DNA from 4 places in the Pseudomonas cavernicola genome. Region 1 is predicted to be linked to each of the others. Evidence: predicted binding sites of a transcription regulator. Region 1 holds the regulator's gene; each other region holds the start of a gene.
The links. Region 1 encodes FliA, which starts transcription of late flagellar genes. Its sites were predicted from a motif close to CTAAAGTTTNNNNNNNNNNNGCCGNTAA; they were not measured.

Region 1 (2,201 bases):
TGTGCTTCGCCACTCAGATCATTGACCAGCGGCGCGCTCTGTTCGACCAGGTCCATGGTGCGATTGGCCGCTTTCTCGGTCATCGTCACCACGTAGTTCAGCCGCTCGGTGGCATCGGTGATCTGCGAGACCTCCTGCGCATAAGGCACCCGCGGATCGAGCTGAAAATTGACGATGGCGTTGTGCAACTCGCGCGTCAGCTTGCCCACTTCGTGGTACAGACCGCGATCACGTGCCTTGTTGAGTTCATGGATAAGTTGCACCGCATCGCCGAAATTGCCTTTTTCCAGGCTATCGACCAGCTCACGGGCATGGGACTTCAGGGTCGACTCAAGGTCACCCATTGATAGATCGTTATGCTCCATAGTGCCCCCACGGCAGGCATCAGCCGTTAACCCGCTCGAAGATCTTTTCGATCTTTTCTTTCAGCACTTGGGCCGTGAACGGTTTAACCACATAACCATTCACCCCGGCTTGCGCCGCTTCGATAATTTGGTCGCGTTTGGCTTCAGCAGTCACCATCAACACCGGCAACTGTTTCAAACGCTCATCAGCCCGCACCGCGCGCAACAAATCGATGCCGGTCATACCGGGCATATTCCAGTCGGTGACTAGAAAGTCGAAGCTGCCGCTTTGCAACATCGGCAGTGCAGTGGTGCCATCATCGGCCTCAGCGGTATTGGTGAATCCCAAGTCACGCAAGAGGTTCTTGATGATCCGTCGCATCGTTGAGAAGTCGTCAACGATGAGGATTTTCATGTTCTTGTCCAAGTCGACCTCCGTACAGTCCTAAACGTATTCAGCACCTGAATACGCCGTTCAATCGTGAAACTGGCAGTACCGCTCAGCTCGCGCGCCACTCGCTCAGGCGTGCACGCAAACGAGCGGCACACTGGCTATGTAACTGGCTGACCCGCGACTCGCTGACCCCCAGCACTTCGCCAATTTCCTTGAGATTCAGTTCTTCGTCGTAATACAGCGACAACACCAACTGCTCGCGCTCCGGCAGGTTGGCGATGGCAGCCGCCAGCGCCGACTGGAAGCGTTCATCTTCCAGATCGCGCGAAGGCTCGACGTGGGTAATACCGGCGTCTTCACGCAGACCGGCATGCTCTCCGTCCTGTAACAGGTCGTCGAAACTGAACAAGCGGCTGCCCAAAGTGTCGCCAAGAATGCCGTAGTAATCCTCGAGACTCAATTGGAGTTCGGCCGCAACTTCTTGATCTTTAGCGTCTCGGCCTGTTCTGGCCTCAATTTTTCTGATCGCGTCACTGACCATCCGGCTATTGCGGTGCACCGAGCGCGGCGCCCAGTCCCCCTTGCGCACCTCATCCAGCATGGAGCCACGGATGCGAATCCCGGCAAAGGTTTCGAAGCTGGCACCTTTACTGGAGTCGTATTTTTTCGAAGCTTCGAGCAGGCCAATCATGCCGGCCTGGATCAGATCTTCCACCTGAACGCCGGCTGGCAAACGGGCCAGCAAGTGGTAGGCGATGCGTTTGACCAGCGGTGCATAGCGCTCGATCAACTGGTGCTGGGAATCCTGCGCCTGTGCCTTGCTGTACATACGAAGTCCATTGGCTGCTGTCATACGGCCGGATCAGCGATCGGTTGCTGCACCAGGCGCTCGACGAAAAATTCCAGATGCCCGCGTGGGTTGGCCGGCAATGGCCAGGTATCGACTTTCTGAGCTATCGCTTTGAACGCCAGCGAGCACTTCGAGCGCGGGAAAGCTTCGTAGACCGCGCGTTGTTTCTGCACAGCCTTGCGGACTGACTCATCGTAGGGCACAGCGCCAACGTACTGCAGCGCCACGTCGAGGAACCGATCAGTCACTTTGGTCAGCTTGGCGAAGAGATTACGGCCCTCTTGCGGGCTATGTGCCATGTTGGCCAGCACGCGAAAACGGCTCATACCGTGGTCGCGATTGAGCAGTTTGATCAGCGCGTAGGCGTCCGTGATCGAGGTCGGCTCATCGCACACGACCACTATGACTTCCTGGGCGGCACGCACGAAGCTGACCACCGCATCGCCAATCCCGGCGGCGGTATCGATCACCAGCACGTCGAGGTTGTCACTGATCTCGCTGAATGCCTGGATCAACCCGGCATGCTGCATCGGCGTGAGGTGCACCATGCTCTGCGTGCCCGAGGCTGCCGGCACTACGCGAATACCGCCCGGCCCTTGCAGCAACACATCGC
Region 2 (2,201 bases), 140 kb from region 1:
CAGGGAACGCACCTCATCTGCCACCACGGCAAAGCCACGGCCCATCTCACCGGCACGCGCGGCCTCGATCGCCGCGTTCAGGGCCAAGAGATTAGTCTGGTCGGCGATGCCTTTGATCACATCGACTACGCCGCCAATTTCGTTGCTGTCTTGGGCTAGGCGCGTCACGGTTTCGCCGGTTTCACCGACCGAGATGGATAGGCGCTGAATCGCTTCGCGGGTTTCCGTGGCGATGCTGCGACCCTGGCCGGTCAGGCGATTGGCTTCCTGCGTAGCGATGGCGGTGCGGGCGACATTGCTCGCCACCTCCAGCGTAGTTGCCGCCATCTCATTTACAGCCGTGGCCACTTGCTCGGTTTCCACGCGCTGGCGTTCCAGCCCGGCGGAGCTGTTCTGGGCCAGACTATCGGCCTGTTTGGCTTGTTGAGTCAGATGTTCGGCGGTGTCCTGCAGGCGAGTCAGGCAGGTTTTCAACCGTGCCTCTTGGCTCAAGATCGACATTTCCAGGCGCCCTTGCGGGCCGCGGCTGTCGGTGTACATCTGTGCAATTAACGGGTCGGAAGTGCTTTGTTCAGCCAAATGGAGCAGGCGCCGAAGGCCACGTTGCTGCCAATTGAGGCCAGCCAGGCCCAGCGGTACCGAGAGTCCGGCGGCGAGCAGGAAGCCCCAGCTGGAGTCGAGCCAGGCACCGATCACGAAGCCGACCAGGCTGACCAGAATGAACGGCAGCCAGTTCTGCAGAATCGGTAGCCAGCGGTCGCTGCTTGGAATGGCCGATTTGCCCGCGTTGATGCGTTGATACAGTGCCTCGGCGCGACGTACTTGCTCGGCCGTCGGTTTCACCCGTACCGATTCAAAACCTACGACCTGGCTATTTTCCAGCACCGGGGTGACGTAGGCGTTGACCCAGTAATGGTCGCCGCTCTTGCAGCGGTTTTTGACTATGCCCATCCACGGTCGACCCTTTTTCAGGGTGCTCCACATATGGGCGAACACTGCTGGTGGAACATCCGGGTGACGCACCAGGTTATGCGCTGCGCCGACCAGTTCGGCACGGGGAAAACCGCTGACTTCAACGAAAGCATCGTTGGCGTAAATGATCTGACCCTTGAGGTCAGTGGTGGAGATCAGCCGCTGCTGGGCGGGGAAAGTACGTTCACGCTGGGTGATGGGCTGATTATTGCGCATGGGGCTTATCCGTAAGGTCTGTGCTGGGTAATCGGCCGCCAAGCGGCAAAGTTGAGCGCTTTCGCCGGTGCCGATGCAAAGGTCGGCAGTTTAACCGCTTCAGCTGTGGATCAAATGCTTGGCGTCAGCAAACAGCCGGTTTGGCCGGGGCGATTGCCCCCCCTAGGGAAGCCCTTAAGAAGACTTCCCGAATCTGGTGAAAAACGCTCGTCCCATCATTTGAGCTACCCGATGAAGCAGATGCCCTTCGCCGATGCCGAGTACGCCGGCAAGCGCAAACAAACCAGCCGCGAGCGCTTCCTGATCGAAATGGATCAGGTGGTGCCGTAGAAAGGCCTGATCGCTCTGATCGAGCCGCATTACCCGAAGGGAGAAGGTGGTCGTCCGGCGTACCCGCTGGTTGCCATGCTGCGCGTGCACTTGCTGCAGAACTGGTTCGGCTACAGCGATCCGGCGATGGAGGAAGCGCTGTACGAGACCGCGATCCTCCGGCATTTTGCCGGCCTGGAACTCGACCGTATCCCGGATGAAACCACCATCCTCAACTTCCGCCGCCTGCTGGAGAAACATGATCTGGCCGCCGGGATTCTCTCGGTGATCAACGGTTATCTGGGTGACCGTGGCCTGATGCTGCGTCAGGGCACCATCGTTGGTGCCACCATCTTCCACGCGCCGAGTTCGACGAAGAACCAGGACGGCAAGCGCGACCCGCAAATGCACCAGACCAAGAGGGGCAACCATCAGGGCCGCAAAGTGATCTGGTCGGTTGCCGGCCGGCCCAGCACGTAAAGATGCACGGCAAGAAAAGCCTGATCGGTCGCATGAGGCGCAAGATCGAATACACCAAGGCCGCAGGTACGCGCCAAGGTCGAATACCTGTTCCGGGTGCACCTGTAATGCGGGGAAACCACCCCGCAACCGCTCCGGCCGGGGCTAAACTCCGGAATGGTGAGATCAAAATCGCCTGATTGATAGCTGAACTTCCATTTTTTTGACCTTGGTGGTCAGGACGC
Region 3 (2,201 bases), on a different contig from region 1:
TCGCCTTCGTAAACAGTGTTGGCGCGGAACATCGGATAAACGAAGTCGCGCACGAACTCTTCGCGCAAATCGTCAATGTAAATTTCCTTCACGCCCATGGCCTGCGCCTTGGCGCGTGCCGGCTCAACTTCTTCGCCTTGGCCGAGATCCGCGGTGAAAGTCACCACTTCACATTGATAGGTATCTTGCAGCCACTTGAGAATCACCGAAGTGTCGAGGCCACCGGAATACGCCAGGACAACCTTCTTTACGTCCGCCATGCCATCACTCCACGGGGTTGTACGGAAAACCCGCGATTCTACTGCTCGCGCCGGCTGATTTACAGAGGCGCGACGGCTTCTGACGACGAAGCGACAGAATCTTTCGCCTGTGCGACCACTAGGAGGTTGGCGCTGAGCCGAAGGCGATGCCCAACGACTGGCCTGCAGGGCCGGGCTACCTTCGAGTCAAGGGAGTCGCTAGGCGACTCCTTGTTGGGCATCGCTGCGCTCAGCGCCAACCTACACCCGACAGGCTTCTAGGCTCAGGAGGCGGCTGCCGGATTAGGCGCAACGGCGGCCGGGGTTGGCGTGTCGGCAGGTGCGGCCTCACGTGACAGATGTACAGTCACCCGCCGATTACGCGCGCGGTTGGTTTCGTTGTTGTTCTGCGCCACCGGGTAGCGCTCGCCATGAAAGCGCATAACGATCTGCTGCTCCGGCACACCGTTGGCTTTGAAGTAATCCAGCACCGCCAAGGCGCGACGGCGCGATAAGTCACGATTGGTCAGGCGGCTACCACCGTTGTCCGAGTGGCCATCCAACTCGATGTGATTAACGCTGGGATCGGCCTTGAGGTATTGCAGGATAATTTCCAGTTTGGCCCGAGAGGCATCATCAAGCGCCGAACCGCCACCCGGAAAACCGATCTGCGCCTGCTTGATCTGATCGAAGTTAACCGGCAGCAACTTGGCTGTGCAGGCCAGATAGTCGCTATAGGCCTTGTTGAACTTGACCGGCAGCAATCGCACCTCCAGCCCCTCGCCGCCTTGTAGCGTGCGATGCCGGACTAACGGACTGCGCCCGTCGAGCAAACCACTGAGCAGACGCGCGCCTTGCTGCTGCGAGCTGTTGAGTGGCACCTCTCCCGAGCCCACGCTGACCACGCCCAGGTTGATATCGCCACGCCCTGGCTGCCAAGGTACCGCGGCCGCCAACAGAGTCGCGGAACCACTGCCCATCCACTGCTCACGTGCCTGTAAGCGGAACGTAGCTTGCTCGCCAGCGCGCCGGACGAACTCGCCAACCCCGAAATCGGTGATGCTTTGCGACAGACGGCACTCAAACTGATCGCCCTCGACCTTCCACTCAACCTTTTCCAGACGCGTCTGAAAGGTGATGGCCACGGCCGGCAAGCTGGCGATCAGACTGAGCAAGGCGAGATAATGCTGGCGCACGGCGGACTCCACAAGGAATAACGGCATTCCACAGTGGTATCGGTTGAGTCAGGCAAAACTTGATAGCGGGTGCCTGAGAGCGGCTTTTCCGGTAGCATTCCCAGTAGTTTTGCCCGCCTGGAATTCCCCCAATGACCGACCGCCTGACCCTGCTGCGCCCCGACGACTGGCACATCCATCTACGTGATGGCGCGGTACTGCCGCGTACCGTCGCCGACGTCGCGCGCACCTTTGGCCGCGCCATCATCATGCCGAACCTGGTGCCGCCGGTACGCAATACCGAAGAAGCTGATGCCTATCGCCAGCGCATCCTGGCCGCGCGTCCGGCCGGGAGTCGTTTCGAGCCGCTGATGGTGCTTTACCTCACCGACCTCACCAGCGCCGAAGACGTTCGCGCGGCCAAGGCCTCGGGCTTCGTCCACGCCGCCAAACTCTATCCGGCCGGCGCCACGACCAACTCGGACGCTGGCGTTACCAGCATCGACAAGATTTTCCCGGTTCTGGAAGCCATGGCCGAAGTCGGCCTGCCGCTGCTGGTACACGGGGAAGTCACCCGTGGCGAAATCGACGTATTCGACCGCGAGAAAGTGTTCATCGACGAACAGCTGAGCCGTGTGGTCGAGCGCTTTCCGACGCTGAAAGTGGTGTTTGAACACATCACCACCCGCGAGGCCGTGCAGTTCGTCAACGCTGCTTCGGCGAACGTCGGCGCCACCATCACTGCCCATCATCTGCTGTACAACCGCAATCACATGCTGGTTGGCGG
Region 4 (2,201 bases), on a different contig from region 1:
GCGGCAGTGCTGGCGCCAGGCACTTAGTGCCTCGCTCTGCGGGGCCGGGGTAGCCGTCGTGGGTTGCAGGCGACGTGCAGCCCAGGGCCAGAGTAAGGCTTCGGCCGGGTGCCAGAGGTCGGCGGCAGCGTGCAGGTGCGCGCTCTGCACCGCCTGCTGGTGAACCAGTTGTTGTAGTTCGCTCAGCGGCAGTTGCAGGTACAGGCCAGTCAGGCGTTGCCAGCGCAGGCTTTGCGGGCTATCCCAGGCCTGATGTGCCGCTAGCGCCAGGCCGTTGGCCAGCATGGTGGTGTTAGCCGGTTGGGTCAGCCAGCGGCGTAGTGTGCTATCGGCGTCAAGTGCCTGTTGCTGCTGGAGTGGATGCTGATTGTCGCGGGCGATATGCAGCGCTTTGACCAGTAAGCGTCGTTCGCCTGCGAGCAGGCGGTAACCCTGAAGTATCCACTCCGGCAGCCGCCAATGTTCGGCGAGGGCCAGGCACAGACTGAGCAGCGATACGCCCAGCAGTTCGTGTTCGACCTTGCTAGCCGGCTCGCCCTTGCCCAGCACGCGCTGTTCCCAGGCCTCGAACAGTTCGGGGTGGGCGGCGGCCAATGGCCAAAGCGGCGCCAGGAACAGCAGGCTGCTCCAATGGATTTCTTGCCAGAGTCGCGCCAACCGATTGGCGAACAGGCCGTTAGCCTGTTGCGCCGCGTGCTGGCTAATCAGTTGCAGTTGGCGCAGAGGGCGGGGGATTTCTTCTGTGGCGGCCGAGGGCAGGTGGTTCAGCAGCGCTTCGGTACGCTGCAGGCCCAGGCGAGTCAGAGCGATTTCCAGGCTTTCCGCCGGCTCGCTGAAGTTGGCGGTGTTGCGGTTAGCCTCGCGCAGCACCATCAAGGCGAGGGCCGGGCTGTTCTGGATCAGCTGGGCGACCTCGCGCAGCGAGCAGTTGCTGTTGGCCAAGGCGCGGCGCACCTGCTCATGGTTGGCAGGGAGGATAGGCAGCCGCACGCTATCGAGCTGCTTGAGCCAGGTCTTGAGGCTGCGTGGTAGAGGGGGGGAGGTCGGCATGTCGGTTGAGCCAATTGGCTTTTAGCCTTAACTGGCTATAGTCTGGCGTATAAGTTCCGATAATTAGAAGGGTTGTTTTTAATAACTCTTACTCTTGGTTGTGCAAGCATCTTTTTATGGCAAAAATCATTGGCATTATCGTTGTCTTCGCCGCCGTGTTCGGCGGGTATGTTTTATCGCATGGCAAAATCGCCGCACTGGTCCAACCTTTTGAGGTGCTGATCATCGGTGGCGCAGCGCTGGGGGCCTTTCTCCAGGCGAACCCTGGCAGCACGACCATGCATGTGTTCAAGAAGTCGCTGAAGATGTTCAGCACGCGCTTCACCCATGCCTTCTACCTGGAAGTGCTGGGCATGCTCTACGAGATCCTCAACAAGAGCCGCCGTGAAGGGATGATGGCCATCGAGGCGGATGTAGAGGACCCCAACGCCAGCACCATTTTCAGCAAGTATCCCAGCGTGCTGAAAGATGAGCGGATGACCGCTTACGTCTGTGATTACTTGCGCATCATGTCCTCCGGCAATATGGCGCCGCACGAGTTGGAAGGCCTGTTCGACATGGAACTGGTGAGCCTCAAGGAGGAGCTGGAGCATCCTTCGCATGCCGTGACACGGGTCGCCGATGCTCTACCGGGCTTCGGTATCGTTGCCGCGGTATTGGGGATTGTGGTGACCATGGCCTTGCTCGGCGAAGTCGAGCAATCCGCCCTCGGTCAGCATGTGGGGGCGGCGTTGGTCGGGACCTTCCTCGGTATTCTCGCGGCGTATGGCTTCTTCGGGCCGTTGGCGAACGCGCTGGGGCACGATGCCAAGGAAGAGCTGAACGTGTTCGAGGCGATCAAGGCTTGCCTGGTGGCTTCGGCCTCGGGCATGCCGCCGTCACTGGCGGTAGAGTTCGGTCGCAAGGTGTTGTTCCACTCACACCGGCCGAGTTTCAGCGAGCTGGAGCAAGCGATTCGCGGTCGCTGAGTCATGGATAACAACCAGCCAATCATCGTCAAGCGCGTCAAGCGCTACGCCGCGGGGCACCATGGCGGCTCCTGGAAGATCGCATTCGCCGACTTCGCCACGGCGATGATGGCGTTCTTCCTGGTGCTCTGGCTGCTGTCCTCGGCCACGCCGGAGCAGAAGAAGGCTATCTCGGGTTATTTC

Region 2: the regulator FliA is predicted to act here: its motif matches at 1,217-1,244, upstream of D3879_RS16725 (methyl-accepting chemotaxis protein).
Region 3: the regulator FliA is predicted to act here: its motif matches at 1,472-1,499, upstream of D3879_RS13210 (flagellar protein MotY).
Region 4: the regulator FliA is predicted to act here: its motif matches at 1,086-1,113, upstream of motA (flagellar motor stator protein MotA).

What each region holds. Positions count from the first base shown of each region.
Region 1 covers NZ_QYUR01000006.1:287,381-289,581, forward strand. The annotation lists gene D3879_RS17400 (protein phosphatase CheZ) at 1-365, opposite strand, end outside; gene D3879_RS17405 (chemotaxis response regulator CheY) at 385-759, opposite strand; gene fliA (RNA polymerase sigma factor FliA) at 845-1,591, opposite strand; gene fleN (flagellar synthesis regulator FleN) at 1,588-2,201, opposite strand, start outside.
Region 2 covers NZ_QYUR01000006.1:144,818-147,018, reverse strand. The annotation lists gene D3879_RS16725 (methyl-accepting chemotaxis protein) at 1-1,188, opposite strand, end outside; partial or broken gene D3879_RS16720 (IS5 family transposase) at 1,420-2,076, shown strand.
Region 3 covers NZ_QYUR01000002.1:2,768,715-2,770,915, forward strand. The annotation lists gene D3879_RS13205 (argininosuccinate synthase) at 1-260, opposite strand, end outside; gene D3879_RS13210 (flagellar protein MotY) at 524-1,435, opposite strand; gene pyrC (dihydroorotase) at 1,567-2,201, shown strand, end outside.
Region 4 covers NZ_QYUR01000002.1:1,689,571-1,691,771, forward strand. The annotation lists gene D3879_RS08180 (HDOD domain-containing protein) at 1-1,050, opposite strand, end outside; gene motA (flagellar motor stator protein MotA) at 1,167-2,018, shown strand; gene motB (flagellar motor protein MotB) at 2,022-2,201, shown strand, end outside.